One region of the Streptosporangium sp. DT93 genome, then DNA from elsewhere that is predicted to be linked to it. Evidence: riboswitches for the same ligand, from Rfam matches in the RefSeq annotation. Region 1 holds a riboswitch; the other holds the start of a gene.
The links. A riboswitch is a leader RNA that binds a small molecule or an ion and turns the genes downstream of it on or off. The one in region 1 is predicted to bind glycine.

Region 1 (11,868 bases):
TACTACGCCACCGAGGACGTCCCCCTGGGCACCGCCGGAAGCGTCAAGAACGCCGCCGACCGGCTCCGCGACGACCGCTTCCTGGTCATCTCCGGCGACGCGCTCACCGACATCGACCTGACCGACATGATCCGCTTCCACCGCGAGAACGGCGCGATGGTCACGATCGGGCTCAAGCGCGTCCCCAACCCCCTGGAGTTCGGCATCGTCATCGTCGACGACCGGGGCCGGGTGGAGCGCTTCCTGGAGAAGCCCACCTGGGGCCAGGTCTTCTCCGACACCGCCAACACCGGCATCTACGTGATGGAGCCCGAGGTCCTCGACGAGATCGCGGCCGGGGAGCCGGTGGACTGGTCGGGCGACGTCTTCCCCCGCCTGCTGGAGCGCGGGGCCCCGCTCTACGGCTACGTGGCCGACGGCTACTGGGAGGACGTCGGCACCCACGAGAGCTACCTCAAGGCCCAGGCCGACGTCCTGTCGGGGCGGGTCCGGGTGGACATCGACGCCTTCGAGGTCTCGCCCGGCGTCTGGGTCGCCGAGGGCGCCTCGGTGGACGCCGACGCCGTCCTGAAGGGCCCGCTCTACATCGGCGACTACGCCAAGGTCGAGGCCGGGGCGGAGCTGCGCGAGTACACCGTGCTGGGCAGCAACGCGGTGGTGCGGGAGGGGGCCTTCCTGCACCGCGCGGTCGTCCACGACAACGTCTACGTCGGGCCCAGCGCCCACCTGCGCGGCTGTGTGATCGGCAAGAACACCGACCTGATGACCGGGGCCCGGGTCGAGGAGGGCGCCGTCGTCGGCGACGAGTGCATCATCGAGGCCGAGGCGTACATCTCCTCCGGCGTCAAGATCTACCCGTTCAAGACCATCGAGGCCGGGGCGGTGATCAACAACAGCGTCATCTGGGAGCCGCGCGCCCAGCGCAACCTGTTCGGCCCGCGCGGGGTCTCCGGGCTGGTCAACGTGGAGATCACCCCCGAGCTGTGCGTACGGCTGGCCAGCGCCTACGCCACCACGCTGAAGAAGGGCGCCTCGGTCATCACCTCGCGCGACTCCTCCCGCGCCGCGCGGGCGCTGAAGCGGGCGGTGATCAGCGCCCTGAACGCCAGCGCGATCAACGTGCTCGACCTGGAGGCCTCCCCGCTGCCGGTGGCCCGCTTCCACACCGCCAGGGAGAAGGCGGTCGGCGGCATCGCGCTGCGCACCACCCCCGGCGACCCGCAGAGCGTCGACATCATCTTCATGGACGAGAACGGCGCGGACCTGTCCCCACCGGCCCAGCGCAAGCTGGACCGGGTCTTCTCCCGCCAGGAGTTCCGCCGCGCCTTCCCCGGCGAGATCGCCGAGCTGAGCTTCCCGGCCAGGTCGGTGGAGGACTACACCCACGAGCTGCTGCGCCTGGTGGACATCAGCGGGGTCCGCGACGCCGACATGAAGGTCGTGGTCGACTGCGCCGGCGGCACCTCCTCGCTGGTGCTGCCCAGCCTTCTCGGCCGGGTCGGGGTGGACGTGCTGACCGTCAACAACCGCCTGGACGACGCCTCGCCCACCGAGACCCTGGCCGAGCGACGGCGCGACCTGCAGCGCCTGTCGGAGCTGGTCAGCTCCTCCAGGGCGGCCTTCGGGGTGCGCTTCGACCCGGTGGGGGAGCGGGTGGCGCTGGTGGACGAGATGGGCCAGCTCATCAGCGAGGAGCGTGCCCTGCTGGTGGTGCTCGACCTGGTCGCGGCCGAGCGGCGCGGCGGCCGGGTGGCGCTGCCGGTCACCACCACCCGGGTGGCCGAGCAGGTCTGCAGGTTCCACGGCGTCCAGGCCGAGTGGACCGCCACCGCCATCGACGCGCTCACCGCCGCCGCCAGGGGCCCTGAGATGATCTTCGCCGCGGACGGGCGCGGGGGCTTCATCGTGCCGGAGTTCGGCCCCACCGTGGACGGCCTGGCGGTGTTCCTGCGCCTGCTGGGCCTGGTGGCCAGGACCCGCCTCTCGCTCAGCCAGATCGACGCCAGGATCCCCGAGGCCAGGCTGCTGCGCCGTACCGTGCCGACCCCGTGGGCGGCCAAGGGGGCGGTGATGCGCTCGGTCATCGAGGCCGCCGAGCACCACCTGATCGACACCACCGACGGGGTGCGGGTGGTCGCCGAGGACGGCGGCTGGGCCCTGGTGCTGCCCGACCCGACCGAGGCGGTCACCCACCTGTGGGCCGAGGGCTTCGACGTCGACTCCGCCCAGGCCATGATCGAACGCTGGGCGCGGGTGGTGGAAGAAGCCGCCGGCGGCTGACACGCCCGGAAGGACGGTCCCCGGAAGGACGGTCCCCGGAAGGACGGTTCCTGGAAGGCCGGTCCCCGGGTGAGCCGGTCTCCCCGCCCCGTCCGGAGGCCGACGGGACACCCCGGGAAACCCTGAAAAGGGATATGAAGTGCATTAAAGACTTTATCGGGCGTTGTGGACCGAGCGAATGCGACAAACACAGCGCGGCACCATGGACCGGGGACGTACCCCGCTGTAACTTTGTCACCGACCGTACCCGCGGTTCAGCGTCAGCCTTGACCTTCGCTTCTCATCACTGTATGTTGCGGCATTCGCAGTCTGAGAAATCCCTTGAGAAGCGAAGAAGCGAGGCGCGCGCATCACTGAGCACCGTTGCCGCGTCTTCGCGGTAGGAGGCCGAGCCGATCGATGCCGAGCGTCTACTGCACGCAGTGCGGTCATGCCAACCCTGAGGATGCCCGTTTCTGTTCTCGATGCGGGTCGCCGCTTACCAGGTCCGACACACCCGGAGACAGCACGTCGACGATCTCCCTCTCCGGGATCGAGGCCTACGAGGCGGAGACCGGGGAGACGCTCCTCGCCGAACGGCAGGCCGTGGAGCAGTTGCCTCCCGGCAGCGCGTTGCTGGTGGCGATGCGCGGCCCCAACGCCGGCAGCCGCTTCCTGCTCGACAGCGATCTCACCACCGTGGGCCGCCACCCCGAGAGCGACATCTTCCTCGACGACATCACGGTCTCGCGCCGCCACGTGGAGTTCTACCGGCGCGGCGGCGGGGTCTTCACCGTCCGCGACGTCGGCAGCCTGAACGGCACGTACGTGAACCGCGAGCGCATCGAGGAGGTCCCGCTCTACGGCGGCGACGAGGTGCAGATCGGCAAGTTCCGCCTGGTCTTCCTCACCCGCGGCGCCGCTGGAGGATGATGAGCTCGCAGGCCGCTCGTGCGCACATGGGCATCGGGGAGGTGCTCGCTCTCCTGCAGGGCGAGTTCCCCGATGTCAGCATCTCCAAGATTCGCTTCCTGGAGGGCGAGGGGCTGATCGAGCCGGAGCGCAGTCCCTCCGGGTACCGCAAGTTCACCTACGCCGACGTCGAACGCCTCCGCTACATCCTCGGCGAGCAGCGGGACCGCTACCTCCCGCTACGGGTGATCAAGGACCGGCTGGAGGCCGCCGACCGCGAGGAGCGCCCTGCGGCCCGGCCGCGGGCCGTCCCCGACGAGGGGCCGGGAGAGGTCCGTCTCACCCGCGAGGAGCTGCTGCGCGCCGCCGAGCTCGACGAGGACACCCTCGCCGAGCTGGAGGACTACGGGCTGCTGGCCGCCGTGGCCCGCTACTACGACGCCGAGGCGCTCGCCGTGGCCCGCAGCGTCGGCGCCCTGGCCGCCTTCGGCCTGCGCGCCCGCCACCTGCGGGCCGTCAGGGCCGCCGCGGAACGCGAGGCCGGGCTGGTGGAGCAGGCCGTGGCGCCCCTGCTGCGCCGCCGGGGACCGGGCGCGATCGACCGGGCCGACGAGACGGCCAGGGAGATCTCCGGCCTGTTGCTGGAATTGCACGCCTCACTCCTGCGTTCGGGCGTTCGTGGGGCACTGGGCCGGTGAGAACCTGACCAGGCACTCGTACCCCCACGAGTGTTACGTTGAACAAACCGGTCGGAATCCAGCGAAGCGGAGCAGCCCGTGTTGCAGATGGAGGTCGTGGGCGTTCGAGTCGAGATGCCCTCCAACCAGCCGATCGTCCTGTTGAAGGAGGCGCAGGGGGAGCGTTACCTGCCCATCTGGATCGGCATGACCGAGGCCACGGCGATCGCCATGGCCCAGGCCGAGGAGCCACCGCCTCGGCCGCTCACCCATGACCTGTTCAGGGACGTGCTCGACGGGCTCGGCGTCCGGCTGAACACGGTCAACATCGTCGCCCTGCGCGACGGGATCTTCTTCGCCGACCTGGTCTTCTCCAACGGGGTGGAGGTGAGCGCCCGTCCCTCCGACTCGATCGCCTTGGCACTGCGCACCGGCGCACGTATCTTCGCGAGCGAGGAGGTGGTCCGGGAGGCGGGGGTGATCATCCCCGACGACCAGGAGGACGAGGTGGAGAAGTTCAGGGAGTTCCTTGACACGATCACGCCCGAGGACTTCGGCCGCGCGGGGTAGGAATTTCGGTGCATTTACGCTTCACGACGCGCCGGGTGGGGTCGTTGACTGGACTTGGCCCCAGTTCTACGGTGCAAGTGAACCCCACGGCCGTGCGTAAACCCCCAGATCAGGCCGTGGGATGAGAGAAAGCCGGAGGTCCGCGTGGCGGTCAGCAGCGGCGAGGGTAGAAACGCCGATCAGGATGACCCGGAACGGCGCCAGTCGGCACGTCAGCGCGCGGGTGAAGAGGGTCTGCTGTTCGACGGGGAACCGGTGAACGTGCCCGCCGATCTCGGCTACCGGGGCCCGACGGCCTGTTCCGCGGCCGGGATCACCTACCGGCAGCTCGACTACTGGGCGCGCACCGGCCTGGTCGAGCCCACCGTGCGGGCCGCGCACGGCTCGGGCTCCCAGCGGCTGTACGGCTTCCGCGACATCCTGGTCCTCAAGGTCGTCAAGCGCCTCCTCGACACCGGCGTCTCCCTCCAGCAGATCCGCATCGCCGTCCAGCACCTGCGCGACCGGGGCGTCAACGACCTCGCCGGGATCACCCTGATGAGCGACGGGGTGAGCGTCTACGAGTGCACCTCGCCCGACGAGGTCATCGACCTGCTCCAGGGCGGTCAGGGAGTCTTCGGCATAGCGCTCGGACGGGTCTGGCAGGAGGTGGAGGGCTCTCTGGCGGATCTTCCCGGCGAACGTGCGGAGTCGGGCGGCGGCCCTTTAGGCGATCATCACGCGGATGAGCTGGCCCGCCGCCGCAGGGCGCGGCGAACCGGGTAAGCTCGGACTCGCCATTGACCCTGTGCGGGAGAGACCCCGGCACGGCCGGGGCGCCGAAGGAGCAACCTCCCCGGAATCTCTCAGGCACCCTGTACCGCACGGACGAGGCAACTCTGGAAAGCAGGCACGCCGGCCAGGTGTGCCTCACCGACGGTGCAAGCCTCCCTTTCCCGGGCAGGTGAAGCTCTCAGGTCGCGGCGGCAGCCGTGATGACAGAGGGGGAGACTCCGGCCGCACGCCCGCGCCCGGCGCCGGTCTCCACCCCGTCTGGGAGGCTTTCCATGACCGATCTGTCCCCGCTCGCAGAGCTCGCCGCCCCGCCGTTCGCCACCCGCCACATCGGGCCCGACGACGACCAGCAGGCCCGCATGCTGGAGGCCGTCGGATTCGCCTCCGTCGCCGACATGATCGCGGTGGCCGTGCCCGAGGCGATCCGCTCGGCCGGGCGGCTGAACCTGCCCCCGGCGGCCTCCGAGGCCGAGGCCCTGGCCGAGCTGCGCGTCCTGGCCGGGCGCAACACCGTGCTCACCTCGATGATCGGCCTGGGCTACCACGACACGATCACGCCCGCCGTCATCCGCCGCAACCTCCTGGAGAACCCGGGCTGGTACACCGCGTACACGCCCTACCAGCCGGAGATCTCCCAGGGCCGCCTGGAGGCCCTGCTGAACTTCCAGACCGTGATCTCGGACCTGACCGCCCTGGACGTGGCGGGGGCCTCCCTGCTGGACGAGGCCACCGCGGCCGCCGAGGCGATGACCCTGGCCCGGCGCGCGGGCCGCGGCCCGTCGAAGGTGTTCGTGGTCGACGCCGACGCGCTGCCGCAGACCAAGGCGGTGCTGCGCACCCGCGCCGAGCCGCTCGGCATCGAGCTCCTCGAGAGCGACCTGTCCGGCGAGCTGCCCGACTGCTTCGGCGTGCTCGTGCAGTACCCCGGCGCGAGCGGCAGGGTGCGCGACTTCCGCGCCGTGGCCGAGGCCGCCCACGCCCGCGGCGCCCAGGTGGTCGCCGCCGCCGACCTGCTCGCCCTCACCCTGCTGGCCGCCCCCGGCGAGCTCGGCGCCGACATCGCGATCGGCTCCTCGCAGCGCTTCGGCGTCCCGCTGGGCTTCGGCGGCCCCCACGCGGCCTACATGGCGGTCCGCGACGGCCTCCAGCGTCAGATGCCCGGCCGCCTGGTCGGCGTCTCCCAGGACGCCGACGGGCGCCCGGCGTACCGGCTCGCGCTGCAGACCCGCGAGCAGCACATCCGCCGGGAGAAGGCCACCAGCAACATCTGCACCGCGCAGGTCCTGCTCGCGGTGATCGCCGGCATGTACGCCGTGTACCACGGCCCCGAGGGCCTGCGCAGGATCGGCCGCCGCGTCCACCGGCACGCCGTGGTGCTGGCCGAGGGGCTGCGCCAGGGCGGCGTCGAGGTCGTGCACGACACCTTCTTCGACACCGTGCTCGCCCACGTCCCCGGCAGGGCCGCGGCGGTCGTCGCCACCGCCCTGGACAACGGGGTGAACCTGCGCCTGGTCGACGACGACCACGTGGGCGTCACCTGCGACGAGCGGACCGAGCTGCTGCACCTGGAGCAGGTCCTGGCCGCCTTCGAGGTGGGCGGGATCGTCCCGGCGGACCTGGACGCCGCCGCGCACGACGCGCTGCCCGCCGCGCTGGCGCGCACCGGTGACTACCTGACCCACCCGGTCTTCCACGCCCACCGCTCCGAGACGGCGATGCTGCGCTACCTGCGCCGCCTCCAGGACAAGGACGTCGCGCTCGACCGGTCGATGATCCCGCTGGGCTCCTGCACGATGAAGCTCAACGCGACCACCGAGATGGAGCCGATCACCTGGCCCGAGTTCGCCGGCCTGCACCCCTACGCCCCCGAGGAGCAGACCCGGGGCTACCTGGAGCTGATCGCCGAGCTGGAGCGCTGGCTGGCCGAGGTCACCGGCTACGACGCCGTGTCGCTCCAGCCGAACGCGGGCTCGCAGGGCGAGTTCGCCGGGCTGCTGGCGATCCGCGCCTACCACGCCGCGCGCGGCGAGTCCGAGCGCGACGTCTGCCTGATCCCCTCCTCCGCGCACGGCACCAACGCCGCCAGCGCCGTCATGGCGGGCATGCGGGTCGCCGTGGTGGCCTGCGACGACGAGGGCAACGTGGACGTCGGCGACCTGGTCGCGAAGATCGGCAAGCACCGCGACCGGCTCGCCGCGATCATGGTGACGTACCCGTCCACGCACGGCGTGTACGAGGAGACGATCGTCAAGGTCTGCGAGCTGGTGCACGAGGCCGGAGGGCAGGTCTACGTCGACGGCGCCAACCTCAACGCGCTGGTGGGCCTGGCCAGGCTCGGCGAGTTCGGCGCGGACGTCTCCCACCTCAACCTGCACAAGACCTTCTGCATCCCGCACGGCGGCGGCGGCCCCGGGGTCGGCCCGGTCGCGGTCCGCGCCCACCTCGCCGACCACCTGCCCGGCCACCCGCTGCGCGCGGGCGACGGCAAGGGCGTCGGCCCGGTCGCGGCCGCCCCGTACGGCTCGGCCGGCATCCTGCCCATCTCCTGGGCCTACATCCGGATGATGGGCGCCGACGGCCTCAGGGCGGCCACCGAGCAGGCCATCCTGTCGGCCAACTACCTGGCCCGCAGGCTCAGCCCGCACTACCCGGTCCTCTACACCGGCCGGGGCGGCCTGGTGGCCCACGAGTGCATCGTGGACCTGCGCCAGATCACCAAGGAGACCGGCGTGACCGTCGACGACGTGGCCAAGCGCCTGGTCGACTACGGCTTCCACGCGCCGACCATGTCCTTCCCCGTCGCCGGGACGCTCATGATCGAGCCGACCGAGAGCGAGGACCTGGCCGAGCTCGACCGGTTCTGCGAGGCGATGATCGCCATCCGCGGTGAGATCGCCAAGGTCGCCTCCGGCGCGTACGACAGGACCGGCAACCCGCTGCGCAACGCCCCGCACACGGCCGACAGCGTGGCCGCCGACGAGTGGGAGCACGGCTACACCCGCACCGAGGCGGCCTACCCGCTGCCGTCGCTGCGCGAGGGCAAGTACTGGCCGCCGGTCCGGCGCATCGACCAGGCCTACGGCGACCGCAACCTGGTCTGCTCCTGCCCCCCGCTGGCGTCCTACGAGGACTGACCCCGCACCGCGCGGGGCCGGGACGGGCAACCCGGGCGAACCGGGTGATCCCGGCGGCCTCCGTGCCGTCCGGCCGGGAGTCTGCGGGCCCCGCGCGGTTCCGTGCCGGAAACGCTCGGGGAAGCGGCCCCGGTCCCGTGCGGATCATGCGGAAACCCCGTGCGGGCCGCAGATCCACGCGGAATGTGCCGGGACGGACGGCGCCCCGAGTCGTTAGGCTCGGGGCGTCTCCTTACCCGGGAAGGACCCTGCATGCCTGAGGTGGACACCCGTCCCTTGGACACCGCGCGACGACTGGCCGAGTCCGGCGACCTCGACGCCGCCGCCGTGATCTTCGCGGAACTGGCCGCCGATCCCGACGACCCCGATCGCGCCCAGGCGGCGGTGGGTCTCGCGGTCGTGCTCGGCGAGCGGGGGGACGTGGCGGGCTCCCGCGCCGCCGCCCGCACCGCCCTGGCGACCGGGCACCCGGAGTTCGCCGCCCAGGCCGCCTGCCTGCTCGCCGGGAGCTTCGAGCGCGAGGGCCTGGCCGACCAGGCGCGCGCCGCCTGGCAGGCCGCCCTCGGCGTCGGCCATCCGGCCTACGTCCCGCCGGCGCACATGGCCCTGGCGAGGCTCGCCACCGACGCCCGGGAGGCGGAGCGCTCCCTGCGGGACGCGCTGGCCACGGCCGACCCGGAGATCGCCTCTCACGCGGCGCAGCGCCTGGCGGAGGGGTACCTGGAGGACGGCGAGCCGGGTGAGGCCGCCCGGGTGCTCCTGGAGGCTCTCTCGGTGCCCGAGGTGACCGAGGTCGCGAGGCTGAGGGTGATGCTCGGCATCGCCCACCTGGACCTGGCGTGCGCCGAGTTCTCGGCCGCGGTCGAGGAGGGCGGTGACGGCGGTGACGGCGACGGCGGCGACGGCGGCGACGGTGGCTACGGCGGTGACACGGAGACGGGCGCGCTGGCCATCGAGCTGCTGGCCCGCACGCTTCCCCTGAGGGGGCGGGACGAGGACGCCGAACGAGTCTGGCGCTACGGTCTCGACAGCGCCGACGCCGACCTGGCCGGCGAGGTCAGGCTCCGCCTCGACCGGGACCTGTGACACCGGGCCGGCACGGGCCGACTGTGGCACCGGGCCGGCACGGGCCGACTGTGACGCCGGCGTCGGCACCGATCGACCGTGACGCCGGGCAGGCGCCGACCGCCGACGACGCCGGCCGGAGGGGCGGGCCGGTGGGGCGGGCCGGTGGGGCGGGGGCGTCAGTCGCGTCCCCGCCAGCCGCTCACGGCGTGGGCGAAGTTGATCGCGACGATGCCGCCCCAGGCCAGCAGCAGCCCGGCGGTGCCCGCCTCGGCCGCGGCGATGGCGGTCAGCGGGACGCCGATGCCCATCGAGCCCAGCGCGATCGCGGCCGACGGGTTCCTGTTCCTGTGCTTGCTCCGGGCCTTCGGGGCCTCGGTGGCGTGCATCTCCGCGTGCACCCGCTGGGCGATGGTCGCGTCGAGACGTGAGACGAACGACTCGATCAGAGCGGTCTCGTACTCCGGGCCGAGATCCCGGCGGGCCTCGACGGTGGCGCGCATGTCCTGACGGATATCGTGATGATTCTGCACCCTCCGATTGTTCCCCGCGCCCGCCCGTCCCGCATCGGTCGATAGGACGAGATCCATGCCCGTCTCCGCGAACCAGTCGCCCGAGGACGCCTCATCCTCGCGAGGTACGCCCCCGACGACGACGTCGGTGGAGATCGAGACCCCGCACGGGCCGGGACGGGTGGAGATCGACGAGGTGACCGGCCCGCGTTTCCTGCTCGTGCTCACCCACGGCTCGGCCGGGGGAGTGGACGCGGGCGACCTGCTGGCCGTACGGGACGCCACGACGGCGATCGGGGGGACGGTCGCCCGGGTGCTGCAGCCGTTCCGGATGCGGGGGGCCCGCGCCCCGGGGTCGGCCGTCAAGCAGGACGAGGCGTGGGAGGTGCTGGTGGCGGAGCTGCGCGGACGCTATCCGGGGCTGCCGCTGGTCCAGGGCGGGCGGAGCAACGGGGCCAGGGTCGCCTGCCGTACGGCGGGGGCGGTCGGGGCCCGCGCGGTGGTGGCGCTGGCGTTCCCCCTGCACCCGCCGGGAAAGCCGGAGCGCTCCCGGGCCGCGGAACTGCGCGCGGCCGGGGTGGACGTGCTGGTGGTGAACGGGGATCGCGACCCGTTCGGGGTGCCCGATGCGGCGGACGCCGCCCGTCTGGTGGTCCTGCCGGGAGAGGGACACGACCTCGGGAAGGATCCCGCCAGGGTGGGCGAGCTGGTCGCCGGGTGGCTCGACGCGACGATGCGGCCGCAGCCGCCGGAGACGGGGTCTGGGTGACCCGAGGTGACCTGAGGGGACCTGGGACGACCTGAGGTGACCCGGTCCGATGGGGATGACCTGACGCTCACCCGACGGGGTGGCCGTGTGTCCGATGCGGCGGCCGTGGTGGCCCGGGCCGGTCCGGGCCTCCGGGGACGATCCGCCGGGGTGGCGCTGCGCGCGCCGGTTCCCTCCGGGTGACCTGCCGGGGTGACCCGGTCGTCAGCCGACGCCCACCAGGGGACGGTGCGGCTCGATGACGGCACCGTCGGGGAGAAGCTCGCCGGTGTCGTCGAACAGCACCACACCGTTGCAGAGCAGGCTCCATCCCTGCTCGGGGTGGGCCGCCAGGGTGCGGGCGGCCTCGCGGTCCAGTGCGTCCGCGGACGGACAGGACGGCTCATGCGGGCACATCGGCGTGCCTCCGGATCTCTCGTGTCGGCTCACCCGGGTCACATCGGGCATGGAGTGGGCATCGGACATCCGGCGGCACCGTCACCGATGGGTCTCCGTTCCCACGTGTGACGGGGGACGAGCATCTGAATGTTGACATATGACCATACAGGCGCCCGTAACAGAACGGGGCCCGTACATCAAGCAGATCAAGTGTGCGATCGATCGCACCCTGGCGACATAGCCCGTTAGGACTGTTTACAGGCTGGAGAGGGCCAGTCCGTTGGGGCCGTGCCGGGTGATGTGACCTATGACACATCATGCCTGATATACGGACATTCGACCAAGAGCAACACGCCGAGCGCAGAGTAAACGATCGGTTACAGGTTCGTGACACGTGCTCGGCCCCGTGCGCCCAGGCCGGCCAGCAGGGCCTCCAGCCCGTGCTCGAAGTCGGCGTCCGCGCCGGGGCTGCCGCCTCCCCGCGACGGGGGGCGCCACGGCTCGTCGTCGTCGTCGGCCGGCTCGGCCCAGCCCGACTGCTGCACCTCCACCGCCACCGCCCCGAACACGTAGGCCCGCAGCGCCCGCACCGCCGCCGGAGCGTCGGCCAGCCCGGCGTCGGTGAGCTGGTCGATCTGCTCCCTGATCGCGATCGCGGCCCGCCCCCGGGGCGGTTTGGTCAGCGCGAGCGCCAGCACTCCCGGGTGTTCCCTGAGCGCGTCCCGGCCGGCCCGGCACCAGGCCCTCGCGCTCTCCTGCCAGGTCGGGGCGGGCTCGGCGTGAACCGTGGTGACGTGCTCGGCCAGGGCGTCCATCAG
Region 2 (11,868 bases), on a different contig from region 1:
CGGTGGCGGCTCGGGGAGCGGCGGCTCGGCAGGTGGCGGCGCGGCCGGCAAGGCCGCGGGCGAGCAGTTCCAGGAGGTACGCCGCAGGTCGCTGCGGCTGCTGCGGCCGGGCAGGACCCCGGCTGGCGTCCCCGCGGCCCTGACGGCGTCCGCGCTGCTGTCGCTCTCGGCCTCGACGACGGTGGGCCTGCTGATGGGGTCGCCGGTCGCGCGGGAGCCCTACCGGCTGCTCGTCGAGGGGCCGGGCTCGTGGAGGTGGTCCGATCCCGCCGTCCTCGCCGTCGCGGCGCTCGCCATGGCGGCGGGCCTGGCGATGCTCGCCCTCGCCGTCCTGCCGGGACGGCCGCGGCTGGTCCCGCTGGAGCCGGGCGACCCGCACCTGGTGATCGGCATCACCCGGTCCGGTCTCCGCCGCACGCTGCGGGAGGCCGCCGAGTCGGTGGAGGAGGTGAACCGGGCCCGGGTCCGCCTCGCCTCGCGGGTCGTCGAGGTCACGGTCTTCACCGGCGCGGAACGGACCGGGCCGGTCCTGCGCCGGGTGGGCACCGCGGTGGGCGACCGCCTGGCGGGCCTGGGCTCGATGTACGGCGGCGACGTCACGGTGCGGCTGTGCCGCCGGGGGAGCAGGTGAGGCCGTACGCGGGCAACCGGATCGGCCTGGCCGCCACCGGCGCGGCGCTCGGCTGCGCCGGGCTGTACGCCTTCCTGCGGGGACGCGGCGACCTTCCCGGCCACCGCCCGGACACCCGGCTCGCGCACCGCGGCCTTCCCGGATGGCTGGCCGAGCACCCCTGGCAGGGGTGGCTGGCCGCACTGACGCTGACGGTGCTGGCGGTCCTGGCGGTGCGGTGGCTGCTACACGCCCTGGGGTGGGGACGGTGCGGCAGGCGGGCCGGGACGGGGACGGCCGTGCTCGGTGTTGCCCTTAAAGAAGTCGAAGGGCTCACCCGGGTCGGGGTCAGGCACGTACGGGACGAGCGGCTGCGCGTCACCGTGTGCTGCGCCCCGGGGACCGATGTCGGCAAGCTGGTGGCGCGGCTCAACCGGGACGCGGTGGGGAAGGTCCGACGGGCGCTCGGGGAGGTAGAACTCGGCGTGCTGGTCCGGCTGCACGTCCGGCGTCGCTGAGGCCCGGTAGGACCCGCCGTACCCGCCGTAGGACCCGTTGTGCGAGCCCCCGTGGGGCCCGCCGCCGGTCTCGTCGTGGGCCTGCCTGCCGAAGAGCGGCGCCCCGTACGCTCCCTGCGGGCCGTGTCCCGGCATCGCCCCGGCGATCCCTCCGGTCCCGCCGTACGCTCCCGGCGACCCCTCCGCGGTGCCGCCCTCGTGGTGGGCCACCTCGTGGACGGGGCTGGCGTACACTGGCCGGCCGGACGCCCAGCGGTGGTCCTCCGCCCCGTCGTACGGCGCCTGGTCGTCCGGCCCTGTCGTGTCGGGGTCGCCCCCGGGGCCGTCCCCGGGATCCGTCCCGGCGTCGTCGTGCGGGTGGCCGGGCCCTCCCGGGGCGCGCTCCCGCTCGTGTCGCTCCTCCTGCCGCTCCTCGTGCCGCCGGGAGCCGAAGGCGAGCCCGGCGGCCAGGCAGAGCAGCGGGAGGGCGGGCACGACGTAGCGGTGGTCGAAGGCGGCGATGAACGGCGGCAGCACCAGCAGCACGGTCCCGGCCGTCCACGGCAGCAGCACCGCGCCGCCGAGCCGCCGCGGCCGCCGCAGCACGCCGACCAGCCCGACCAGGCAGATCAACGCGAGATAGGGACCCCGTACGTAGCCGTACTCCTGGTAGCCGCGCAGCAGCCCCGCGTACGGCTCGACCAGGACCGGCGCCCCCGAGGCGCCCTGGTAGGCCACGGTGAGCTCCTCGGCGGTCCTGCCCTGCGAGGCGGTCCCGGCGGGGAAGGGCCGGGCGCTGCCGGGGAAGACGTAGGCGCTCTGCGGCCCGGGGACCGGGTAGACGCGCCGGTCCCAGTCGAAGATGTGGGCCACGTCCGCCAGGCCGGTCCGCAGGAAGTCCACGGGCTGGGCCATGACGGCCCGGGTGGCGAAGGCCCCGGCGAGGGCGTCGCGTTCGGCCCAGCTCCCCTTGACCTTGTTCAGCGGCGAGTCGCCGTCCCAGATGTAGAGCGGCGGCGCCTTGCGCGCGTCCCGCGGCTCGGCGGGGCACAGGGCGGCCTCGGGGCCGGGCGGCCGGATGACGGCGCAGTCGGCGAAGGTCATCGTCCGCGCCCACAGGAACGCGTTCCCCCGGGTCAGCCCGTAGGTGCCGTGCTCGGAGGCGAACCAGGCCGCGTACCCGCCCAGGCCGATCGCGGCGGTCAGCGTGGTCGCGGCGACCGCCCGCCACCCGGCGCGGCGGACCGTCAGGCAGACCGCCACGACGGCGATCAGCGCCAGCCCCACGGTCCGGGTGACGGTCGCCGCGGCCAGCAGCGCGCCGGCCGTCGCCGCGACCCACGTCGCGGGGCGCCGCCGCCACAGCAGCAGCGTGACCGCCACCACCGCCAGGAACTGGAAGAGCAGGTCGGCCATGACGAGGTGTTCGAGCTGGACCTGGTGGACGTCGAGCAGCACCGGCAGCGCGGCCAGCGTCGCCCCCCATCCCGGCAGCCCGCCCAGCCTGCGCAGCAGCAGGTAGACGCAGACGGCCACGGCCAGCCCCAACAGGTGCTGGACGACGACCACGGCCTGGACGCTGGAGAGCGGCTTGAGGATCCACAGGAACAGCGCGTACCCGGAGGGACGGGACTCCAGGGGGCGCGGGGAGAGCCCGGCGTTCAGGTAGACGAAGGAGTCGGCCCAGAACCACAGGGCCGGGCGGTAGCCGAGCACGGCCAGCGCGCGCACCCCGCCACCGGCCAGCAGGGCGAGCAGGAAGACCCGGTGCGAGACCAGCAGGCGCAGCACCCGCCGGCCCCGGGAGGGGGTGGCCGGACCGGAACGGCGGGAGGGGCTCACCGCGTGCGTTCCCGTCACCACCACGACCTCCATCGTCCCGCGGATGAGGTCACCCAGCATAGGCGTGGTGCCGCGGACTGCCCTACGGGATGCGAGATTTGGTGTCGATCGGGACATAAGGAACGGAAGGGGCCGCGACGCGGCGGCCCCGTTCAGCACTCGACGACGTTCACCGCGAGTTCCGCACGTCGGTCTCGCGCCGGTCCCGCCGGGCGAGCCGGTCCCATTTCAGCACTCGATGACGTTCACCGCGAGCCCGCCGCGGCTGGTCTCCTTGTACTTGTCGAGCATGTCGCGGCCGGTGTCGCGCATCGTCTTGATGGCCTTGTCCAGCGAGACGAAATGGCGGCCGTCGCCGCGCAGCGCCATCCTGGCCGCGGCGATGGCCTTGATGGCGGCGAGCGCGTTGCGCTCGATGCACGGGATCTGCACCAGCCCGCCGATCGGGTCGCAGGTCAGGCCCAGGTTGTGCTCGATGCCGATCTCGGCGGCGTTCTCCACCTGCTCGGGGGTGCCGCCCATCACCTCGGTGAGCCCGGCCGCGGCCATCGAGCAGGCCGAGCCGACCTCGCCCTGGCAGCCGACCTCGGCGCCGGAGATCGAGGCGTTCTCCTTGAACAGCACGCCGATCGCCCCCGCGGTCAGCAGGAAGCGGATCACGCCCTCGTCGTCGGCGTCGGGCGTGAAGCGGTCGTAGTAGGTGAGCACGGCGGGGACGATGCCGGCCGCGCCGTTGGTGGGGGCGGTGACGATCCGCCCGCCCGCGGCGTTCTCCTCGTTGACCGCCAGCGCGAACAGCGACACCCAGTCCATCGTCTGCAGCGAGTCCTTCTCCTGCGTCTCGCTGCGCAGCTGCCGGTGGAGCTGGTGGGCGCGGCGGCGCACCTTCAGGCCGCCGGGCAGCACGCCCTCCTTGCCGATGCCCCGGTTCACGCACTCGGTCATGACGTGCCAGAGGGTGAGCAGCCGCTCGCGGATCTCGGCCTCGCTGCGGCCGAAGGCCCGCTCGTTCTCCAGCATCAGCCCCGAGATCGACAGCCCGGTCTCGGCGCACCGGGCGAGCAGCTCGGCGGCCGTGCCGAACGGGTGGGGCACGACCGTGTCGTCGGGCTTGATCCGGTCGGCGCCGGTGGCGTTCTCGTCCACCACGAAACCGCCGCCCACCGAGTAGTAGACCCGCTCGCGGAGCGTCTCGCCCGACTCCGACAGGGCGGTGAAGCGCATGCCGTTGGGATGGCCGGGCAGCGAGATCTTGCGTTCGAAGACGAGGTCCTCGCCGACGACGAAGGGGATCTCGTGGGAGCGGTAGAGGGTGACGGTGCCGGACTCGCGCATGGCGGCCAGCCGCTCGTCGACCGTGTCGATGTCGACCAGCTCGGGCTTCTCACCGGACAGGCCGAGCATCACGGCCTTGTCGCTGCCGTGTCCCTTGCCGGTCAGCCCGAGCGAGCCGTACAGGACGGCGCTCACCCGGGCGGTCTTCTCCAGGAGCCCGTCGCGGTGCAGGCCGCGGGCGAACCTGTGGGCCGCGGCCATCGGGCCGCCCGTGTGCGAGCTGGACGGGCCGATTCCGACCTTGAAGAGATCGAAGACGCTGATCGTCATCTGGGTCCTTCCAGCGTGGGCGGCCACGCGCGCCCGGGGACGCGCGTGGCCCGGGTGTGACGGAGCGGGAGGTTCAGGACTCGCCCGAGGTGAGCGCGGCGTACTCCTCCGGCGACAGCAGGTCGTCGGCGGAGCCCTCCAGGCGGATGCGGAACAGCCAGCCCTCCCCGTAGGAGTCGGCGCCGACCAGCGAGGGGTCGTCCACGGCGGTCTGGTTGACCTCCACGATCTCACCGCTGACCGGTGTGAAGATGTCGCTCACCGACTTGGTCGACTCGACCTCGCCGACGGTGTCGCCGGCGGTGACCGTGCTGCCGACCTCGGGGATGATCTGCACGTAGACCACGTCCCCCAGCGCCTCGGCGGCGTAGGCGGTGATCCCCACGGTGAGGGTCAGGCCGTCATCCACTCCTGAGACCCACTCGTGTTCCTTGGTGTAGTGCAGGTCCTCGGGAATGCTGCTCATTGTGTCCTCCTGTAGAAAGGCAGTGCGACGACCTCGACCGGTTCGCGGCTGCCCCGGATGTCGACGGCCAGTCCCGACGACAGGCCGTTGTCCACGTAGGCCATGGCGATGGGCCTGCCCAGCGACTGCGAGGGCGCTCCGCTGGTGACCTCCCCGACGACCGCGCCGTCGGCGGCGGCCACCACCGGATACCCGTGCCGGGGCACCCGGCGGCCGTTCGTGACCAGGCCGACCAGGCGGCGGCCCGGCGGGACGTCCCTGAGGGGTTCGAGGGCGGCCCGGCCGACGAAGTCGCCCGGCTTGTCAAACCTCACCACACGGCCCAGCCCGGCGTCGAACGGGGTCAGCGCGGCCGAGAGCTCGTTGCCGTAGAGCGGCATGCCCGCCTCCAACCGGAGGGTGTCACGCGCGGACAGGCCGGCCGGGATCAGCCCGTGCGAGGCGCCGGTCTCGCTGATGGCGCACCAGATCGCCTCGGCGTCCCCGGACGCGACGAACAGCTCGAACCCGTCCTCACCGGTGTACCCGGTACGGGCGATGAGCGCCTCGCGGCCCGCGACGGAGGCGGGCAGGCCCGCGTAGTACCTGAGCCCGCCCAGGTCGGCGTCGGTCAGGCCGGCCAGGATCTCCGCCGAGCGCGGGCCCTGGATCGCGACCAGCGCGTACCCCTCGGAGCGGTCATCGGTCACGGCGTCGAAGCCCTTGGCGCGGCCGGCCAGTTCGGCGGCGACGCGCGGGGAGTTGGAGGCGTTGGCGACGACCATGAACTCCTCGGGGGCCAGCCGGTAGACGATCAGGTCGTCCAGCACGCCGCCCTCGGTGTCGACGATCATCGTGTAGCGGGCGCGGCCGGGCTCCAGCGCGGACAGGTGGCCGACCAGCGCGTAGTCGAGCGCCTCGGCGGCCTGCGGGCCGGTCACGAAGATCTCGCCCATGTGGGAGAGGTCGAACAGGCCGGCCGCCCGGCGGACCGCGTTGTGCTCGACGGACTCGCTGCCGTAGCGGAGCGGCATCAGCCAGCCCGCGAAGTCGGTCAGCGTCGCGCCGAGAGCCTCGTGCACGCCGCGCAACGGCGTAGATCGGGACATGTGCACACCTCAGGCAGGGGACAGATGAGATCATCCTCCCCCTCTGTCATGGGTGCCTGAGAGTTTCATCCGGTTTTTGCCCGGACTTTCACCTTCGGCGAGGCCACGGGGCCTGCTTTCCAGAGAGCACCTACCCGCACGGTCCTTTGCCTTGAGAGGTTCGCGGGGAGGGCTTGCTCCTTCAGGGGTCCTGGCCTGGATGTCAGGACGCTCTCCCGCGCGGGATTCATCGGTGTCACCGCCACCCTAACCGCCCGCACCGTCCGAGCGGAATCCCCCGCCCCGGCCGGCTCCCGTGTCAGGGGGCGCCGGTGTCCCGAGGCCGGTGCTCGGCGCAGTCCACGCGCAGCTCGGCGTCCCCGAAGGGGGGGGCGAGTCTCTGCCCGGTCGGGCCGGTCAGGGGGCGGCGTGCCGGACCAGGGCCTCGAACAGGGCCGACTCGTCGTCGGCCTCGGGGTGCCACTGGACGGCGACGGCGAACGGGTGGTCGTCCAGCTCCACGGCCTCGATCGTGCCGTCCTCGGCGTGGGCGGTCACGGTCAGGCCCTCGCCCGGCCGGTCCAGGGCCTGGTGGTGGTAGTGGGCCACGTCCACGGTGTCGGTCCCGAAGACCTTCGACGTCCGGCTGCCGGGGGCCAGGCGCACCGGCATCCTGCCGTGGCTCCCGGGTGCCGGGGCGTGCCCGGAGTGGCCGACCACGTCGGGCAGGTGCTGGTGCAGGGTGCCGCCCAGGGCGACGTTCAGGATCTGCATGCCCCGGCACACCCCCAGGAAGGGCAGGCCCCGCTCCAGCGCCGCCCGGACCAGGTCCAGCTCGGCGTCGTCGCGGAACGGCCGGACGTGACCGGTCCTGGCGTGCGGCTCCTGCCCGTACCGCTCCGGGCCGACGTCCCCGCCACCGGCCAGGATCAGCCCGTCCAGCCGCTCCACCAGCGGCGCGGGCTCGCCGGCCGGGGGCAGGATCACCGGCTGCCCGCCCGCGCGGGCCACGTGGTCGACGTAGTCGTAGGGCAGCAACGCCGTCGTCGTCTCCCACACGGTGAACCGGGCGGGCTCGACGTAACAGGTGATGCCGATGACGGGACGGGACATGATCTTTTGCCTTACCTTGCTCTTTCCCGGAAACCCGGGATGTTCTACAGCGGGGTGACGTACGCACCGGAGATGCCGCCGTCCACCAGGAACTCCGAGCCGGTGATGAAGCTGGCGTCGTCCGAGGCGAGGAACGCCACCGCGGCGGCGATCTCGGAGGCCTCGGCGAAGCGCCCCAGCGGGACGTGCACCAGGCGGCGCTGGGCCCGCTCGGGGTCCTTGGCGAACAGCTCCCGCAGCAGCGGCGTGTTCACCGGCCCCGGGCAGAGCGCGTTCACCCGGATGCCCTCCCGGGCGAACTGCACGCCCAGCTCGCGCGACATGGCCAGCACCCCGCCCTTGGAGGCGGTGTAGGAGATCTGGCTGGTCGCCGAGCCCATCACGGCCACGAACGACGCGGTGTTGACGATCGACCCCTTGCCCTGGCGCCGCATGTACGGGATGGCGTACTTGCAGCACAGGTAGACCGAGGTGAGGTTGACCTCCTGGACCCGGCGCCAGGCGTCGATGCCGGTCTCCAGGATCGAGTCGTCCTCCGGCGGTGAGATGCCCGCGTTGTTGAACGCGACGTCCACGCTGCCGTAGGTGTCGAACGCGGTCCTGAACACCCGGTCCACGTCGTCCTCGACGGTCACGTCGGCCCTCACGAACAGCCCGCCGACCTCGGACGCGGCGGCCGAACCGGTCGCCTCGTCCAGGTCCACGCAGACGACGCGGGCGCCCTCCTCGGCGAACCGGCGCGCGGTGGCCAGGCCGATCCCGCTTCCGGCGCCGGTGATCACGGTCACCCGGTCCTGCAGACGCTGCATCGCTTTACCCCTCCTCGGAGATGAAGACGTTCTTGGTCTCGGTGAACGCCGCCAGCGCGTCCGGTCCCAGCTCACGGCCGAGCCCCGACTGCTTGAAGCCGCCGAACGGCGTCCAGTAGCGGACGCTGGAATGCGAGTTGACGCTGAGGTTGCCCGCCTCGACCGCCCGGGCCACCCGCAGCGCCCGGCCGACGTCACGGGTCCAGATGGACCCGCTCAGCCCGTACGGGGTGTCGTTGGCGATCCGTACCGCGTCGGCCTCGTCGTCGAACGGCACCACCGACACCACCGGCCCGAAGATCTCCTCGGTGAACGCCCGGTCGCCGGTCGAGCGCGGGGTCAGGACGGTCGCCGGGTACCAGAACCCCGGCCCCTCGGGGCACGATCCCCGCAGGTGGGGCGGCTCGGTGACGTAGGAGGCGACCCGCTCGCGGTGCTCGGCGCTGATCAGCGGGCCCATCTCGGTGCCCTCCTCGCGCGGGTCGCCGACGCGGACGCCCAGCACCGCCTCGCCGAACCGGGCCATGAACTCCTCGTAGGCGCTCCGCTGGACCAGGATCCGCGAGCGCGCGCAGCAGTCCTGTCCCGCGTTGTCGAACACCGCGTACGGCGCGGTCGCCGCGGCCTTCTCCAGGTCGGCGTCGGCGAAGACCACGTTGGCGCTCTTGCCGCCCAGCTCCAGCGTGAGCCGCTTGACCTGCCCGGCGCAGACGGCGGCGATCTCCTTGCCCACCTCGGTCGACCCGGTGAACACGATCTTCGACACGCCGGGGTGCGCGACCAGCCGGGCGCCCGCGACCTCGCCCTCACCGGGCAGGACCTGGAGCACCCCCTCGGGCAGGCCCGCGGCCAGCGCCAGCTCGGCCACCCGCAGCGCGGTCAGCGGCGTCCACTCGGCGGGCTTGACGATCACGGTGTTGCCCGCGGCCAGCGCCGGGGCCACACCCCAGGTCATGACGACCATCGGGAAGTTCCACGGCACGATCACGCCGACCACGCCCAGCGGCTCCCTGAACGTGACGTCCAGCCCGCCGGGCACCGGGATCTGCAGGCCGTGGTCGCGTTCGGGCGCCCCGGAGTAGAAGTCGAGGACGTCGGCGACGTTGCCCGCCTCCCAGCGGGCGTTGCCGATCGTGTGCCCGGCGTTCGCGACCTCCAGCAGCGCCAGCTCCCCGGCGTGCTCGCGGACCAGGGCGGCGAAGCGGCGCAGCAGGCGGGCACGGTCGGAGGGGGAGACCCTCCGCCAGGCCGGGTAGGCGCGCCCGGCGCGTCCCACCGCCTCGTCGACCGCCGCGGCGTCCGCGGGCTCGATGTCGGCGAGCACCTCTTCCGTCGCCGGATTGATGATCTTCACGCTCACATCCGTTCGAATCCCCGGAACAGCTCCCAGTCGGTCACGGCCGCGTCGTAGGCGGCCAGCTCGACCCGGGCGTTGTTCGCGTAGTGGGCCACCACGTCCTCGCCGAAGGCGTCCCGGGCGAAGGAGGAGCCCTCCCAGAGCTCCAGCGCGTCCCGCAGCGTGTGCGGAACCGTTTCCGCCCCCGACGAGTAGGCGTTCCCCCCGAACGCCTCCTCAAGCGGCAACGCGTTCTCGATGCCGTGCAGCCCGGCCGCGATCAGCGCCGAGACGGCCAGGTAGGGGTTGACGTCGCCGCCGGGCACCCGGTTCTCGATCCGCAGCGACGGGCCGTGGCCGACCAGGCGCAGCGCGCAGGTCCTGTTGTCCACCCCCCACTTGACCGCGGTGGGCGCGAAGCTGCCGGGGACGTAGCGCTTGTAGGAGTTGACGTTCGGCGCGTACAGCAGGGTCAGCTCGCGCATCAGGGCCAGCTGACCGGCGATGAAGCGCTCGCCCACCGGCGACAGGCCGTGCTTGCCCGACGATCCTCCGCCCCCGGCCATGACCGGCTCCCCGTCCCCGTCCCGCAGCGAGATGTGGATGTGGCAGGAGTTGCCCTCGCGCTGGTTGGGCTTGGCCATGAAGGTGATCGACATCCCCTCCTGGGAGGCGATCTCCTTGGCCCCGTTCTTGTAGATCGAGTGGTTGTCACAGGCGGCCAGGGCCTCGCCGAAGCGGAAGGCGATCTCGTGCTGGCCCAGGTTGCACTCGCCCTTGGCCGACTCGACGTACATCCCGGCGCCCTCCATGCCGAGCCTGATCCGGCGCAGCAGCGGCTCGACCCGGGCGGTGCCGAGGAGGGAGTAGTCGACGTTGTAGAGGTTGGCGGGGGTCAGGTCCCGGTAGCCCCGGCGCCAGGCGTCCTCGTAGGTGTCGGCGAAGACGACGAACTCCAGCTCGGTCCCGACGAACGCGCCCCAGCCGTGCCCGGCCAGCCGGTCGAGCTGGCGGCGCAGGATCTGCCGGGGCGAGGCGGTGACGTCGGAGCCGTCCTCCCACAGGAGGTCGGCCATCACCAGGGCCGTCCCGTCCTGCCAGGGCACGCGGCGCAGTGTGGACAGGTCGGGCTTCATGGTGAAGTCCCCGTAGCCCCGCTCCCAGGAGGACATCGCGTAGCCGTCGACCGTGTTCATGTCCACGTCGACCGCCAGCAGGTAGTTGCAGCCCTCCGAGGCGTGCCCCAGCACCTCCTCCAGGAAGTAGCGGGCCGAGAGTCGCTTGCCCTGCAGGCGCCCCTGCATGTCGGCGACCGCCAGCAGAACGGTGTCGATCCGCCCCGCCCGCACCTCGTCGTGAAGCTCGTCGGTGTCCACGCGCCCTCCTCGCCGGAGTCTTATTGGGCTATTGTCAGACCATTGACGTGCAGCGAGGGGAGCCTTGTCAAGGGCCGGAGGTGAGATGTGGACGAGGTGTCGCGGCTGGTGACCGTGCTTCGGCCGGTACGTGCCGGAAACGCGTTCGAGGAGACCGTGGAGCGGCTCCTCCAGGTCATCAAGCTCGGCCTGGTGGCCGAGAAACTGCCGCCCGAACGGGAGCTCGCCGCCCAGCTCGGCATCAGCAGGGTCACCCTGCGTGAGGCCATCCGGGCGTTGCAGGACGCCGGCTATCTCAGCGTACGCCGTGGCAGGTACGGCGGCGCGTTCCTCACCTACGCCCCGCCCCGGCCGCGCCAGGAGGACGAGCTGCGCCGGGCCGTCGTGGACATGGGCACCGACGACCTGGAGGACGCGCTGACGTTCAGGATGGCGGTGGAGTGCGGGGCCGCCCAGGTGCTCGCCACCACCGAGCTGACCCGGGAGCGCCGCGACGCCCTGCGGGAGCGGTTGCAGGCGGTCAACTCGGCCAACCCCGACGACTACCGCCGTCTCGACACGGCCTTCCACCTGTCGATCGCCGAGCTGACCGGCTCGGCGCTGCTGACCGCCTGCTGCGCCGACGCCAGGCTCCGGATCACCGACCTGCTCGACGCGATCCCGATCCTGCAGCGCAACATCGAGCACGCCGCGGTCCAGCACGCGGCGATCGTGGCCGCCATCCTGGCCCGGGACCCGGAGGCCGCGCGCCGGGCCGTGGACGAGCACCTGCAGGGCACCGGTGCCCTGCTGCGCGGCTTCCTCGCCTGACGCCGCGGGGTTCTCGCATAGCCTGATGGGCCGGTGGAGGATTTGTTCCAGGAACGGATCATGGACGCAGGACGGCTGCCGCTGTTCTGTTTCTTCGTCGCGCTGATCGCCGCCTTCCTGTTCACCCGGGTCAACGTCCGGCTGATCCGCGCCAGGATCGGCTGGTTCGGCAACGTCAACGTCGGCGAGATGCACATCCACCACGTGGTGTTCGGCGTGGTGCTCACCCTGCTGGGCGGGGTCTCGGGCCTCATCGTCTCCGGGGTCTCCGACGGCTGGTACGCGGTGACGGCGGCCGTCTTCGGAGCCGGGGCCGCCCTGATCCTCGACGAGTTCG

Region 2: linked by a shared signal. The riboswitch ahead of gcvT (glycine cleavage system aminomethyltransferase GcvT) and the one ahead of gcvP (aminomethyl-transferring glycine dehydrogenase) in region 1 are both predicted to bind glycine.

The regions. Positions count from the first base shown of each region.
Region 1 covers NZ_JBNCLF010000025.1:69,606-81,473, reverse strand. The annotation lists gene ACLQ2R_RS35225 (sugar phosphate nucleotidyltransferase) at 1-2,280, shown strand, start outside; gene ACLQ2R_RS35220 (FHA domain-containing protein) at 2,680-3,192, shown strand; gene ACLQ2R_RS35215 (MerR family transcriptional regulator) at 3,219-3,869, shown strand; gene ACLQ2R_RS35210 (bifunctional nuclease family protein) at 3,948-4,418, shown strand; gene ACLQ2R_RS35205 (MerR family transcriptional regulator) at 4,563-5,183, shown strand; glycine riboswitch at 5,199-5,290, shown strand; gene gcvP (aminomethyl-transferring glycine dehydrogenase) at 5,465-8,326, shown strand; gene ACLQ2R_RS35195 (hypothetical protein) at 8,579-9,412, shown strand; gene ACLQ2R_RS35190 (hypothetical protein) at 9,571-9,894, opposite strand; gene ACLQ2R_RS35185 (alpha/beta family hydrolase) at 10,052-10,672, shown strand; gene ACLQ2R_RS35180 (DUF5999 family protein) at 10,877-11,068, opposite strand; gene ACLQ2R_RS35175 (TetR/AcrR family transcriptional regulator C-terminal domain-containing protein) at 11,428-11,868, opposite strand, start outside.
Region 2 covers NZ_JBNCLF010000007.1:233,838-245,705, reverse strand. The annotation lists gene ACLQ2R_RS18085 (DUF6286 domain-containing protein) at 1-631, shown strand, start outside; gene ACLQ2R_RS18080 (hypothetical protein) at 856-3,009, opposite strand; gene ACLQ2R_RS18075 (L-serine ammonia-lyase) at 3,178-4,554, opposite strand; gene gcvH (glycine cleavage system protein GcvH) at 4,628-5,020, opposite strand; gene gcvT (glycine cleavage system aminomethyltransferase GcvT) at 5,017-6,108, opposite strand; glycine riboswitch at 6,142-6,237, opposite strand; glycine riboswitch at 6,238-6,336, opposite strand; gene ACLQ2R_RS18060 (gamma-glutamyl-gamma-aminobutyrate hydrolase family protein) at 6,505-7,200, opposite strand; gene ACLQ2R_RS18055 (3-oxoacyl-ACP reductase) at 7,245-8,009, opposite strand; gene ACLQ2R_RS18050 (aldehyde dehydrogenase family protein) at 8,014-9,363, opposite strand; gene ACLQ2R_RS18045 (glutamine synthetase family protein) at 9,366-10,721, opposite strand; gene ACLQ2R_RS18040 (FadR/GntR family transcriptional regulator) at 10,809-11,531, shown strand; gene ACLQ2R_RS18035 (hypothetical protein) at 11,592-11,868, shown strand, end outside.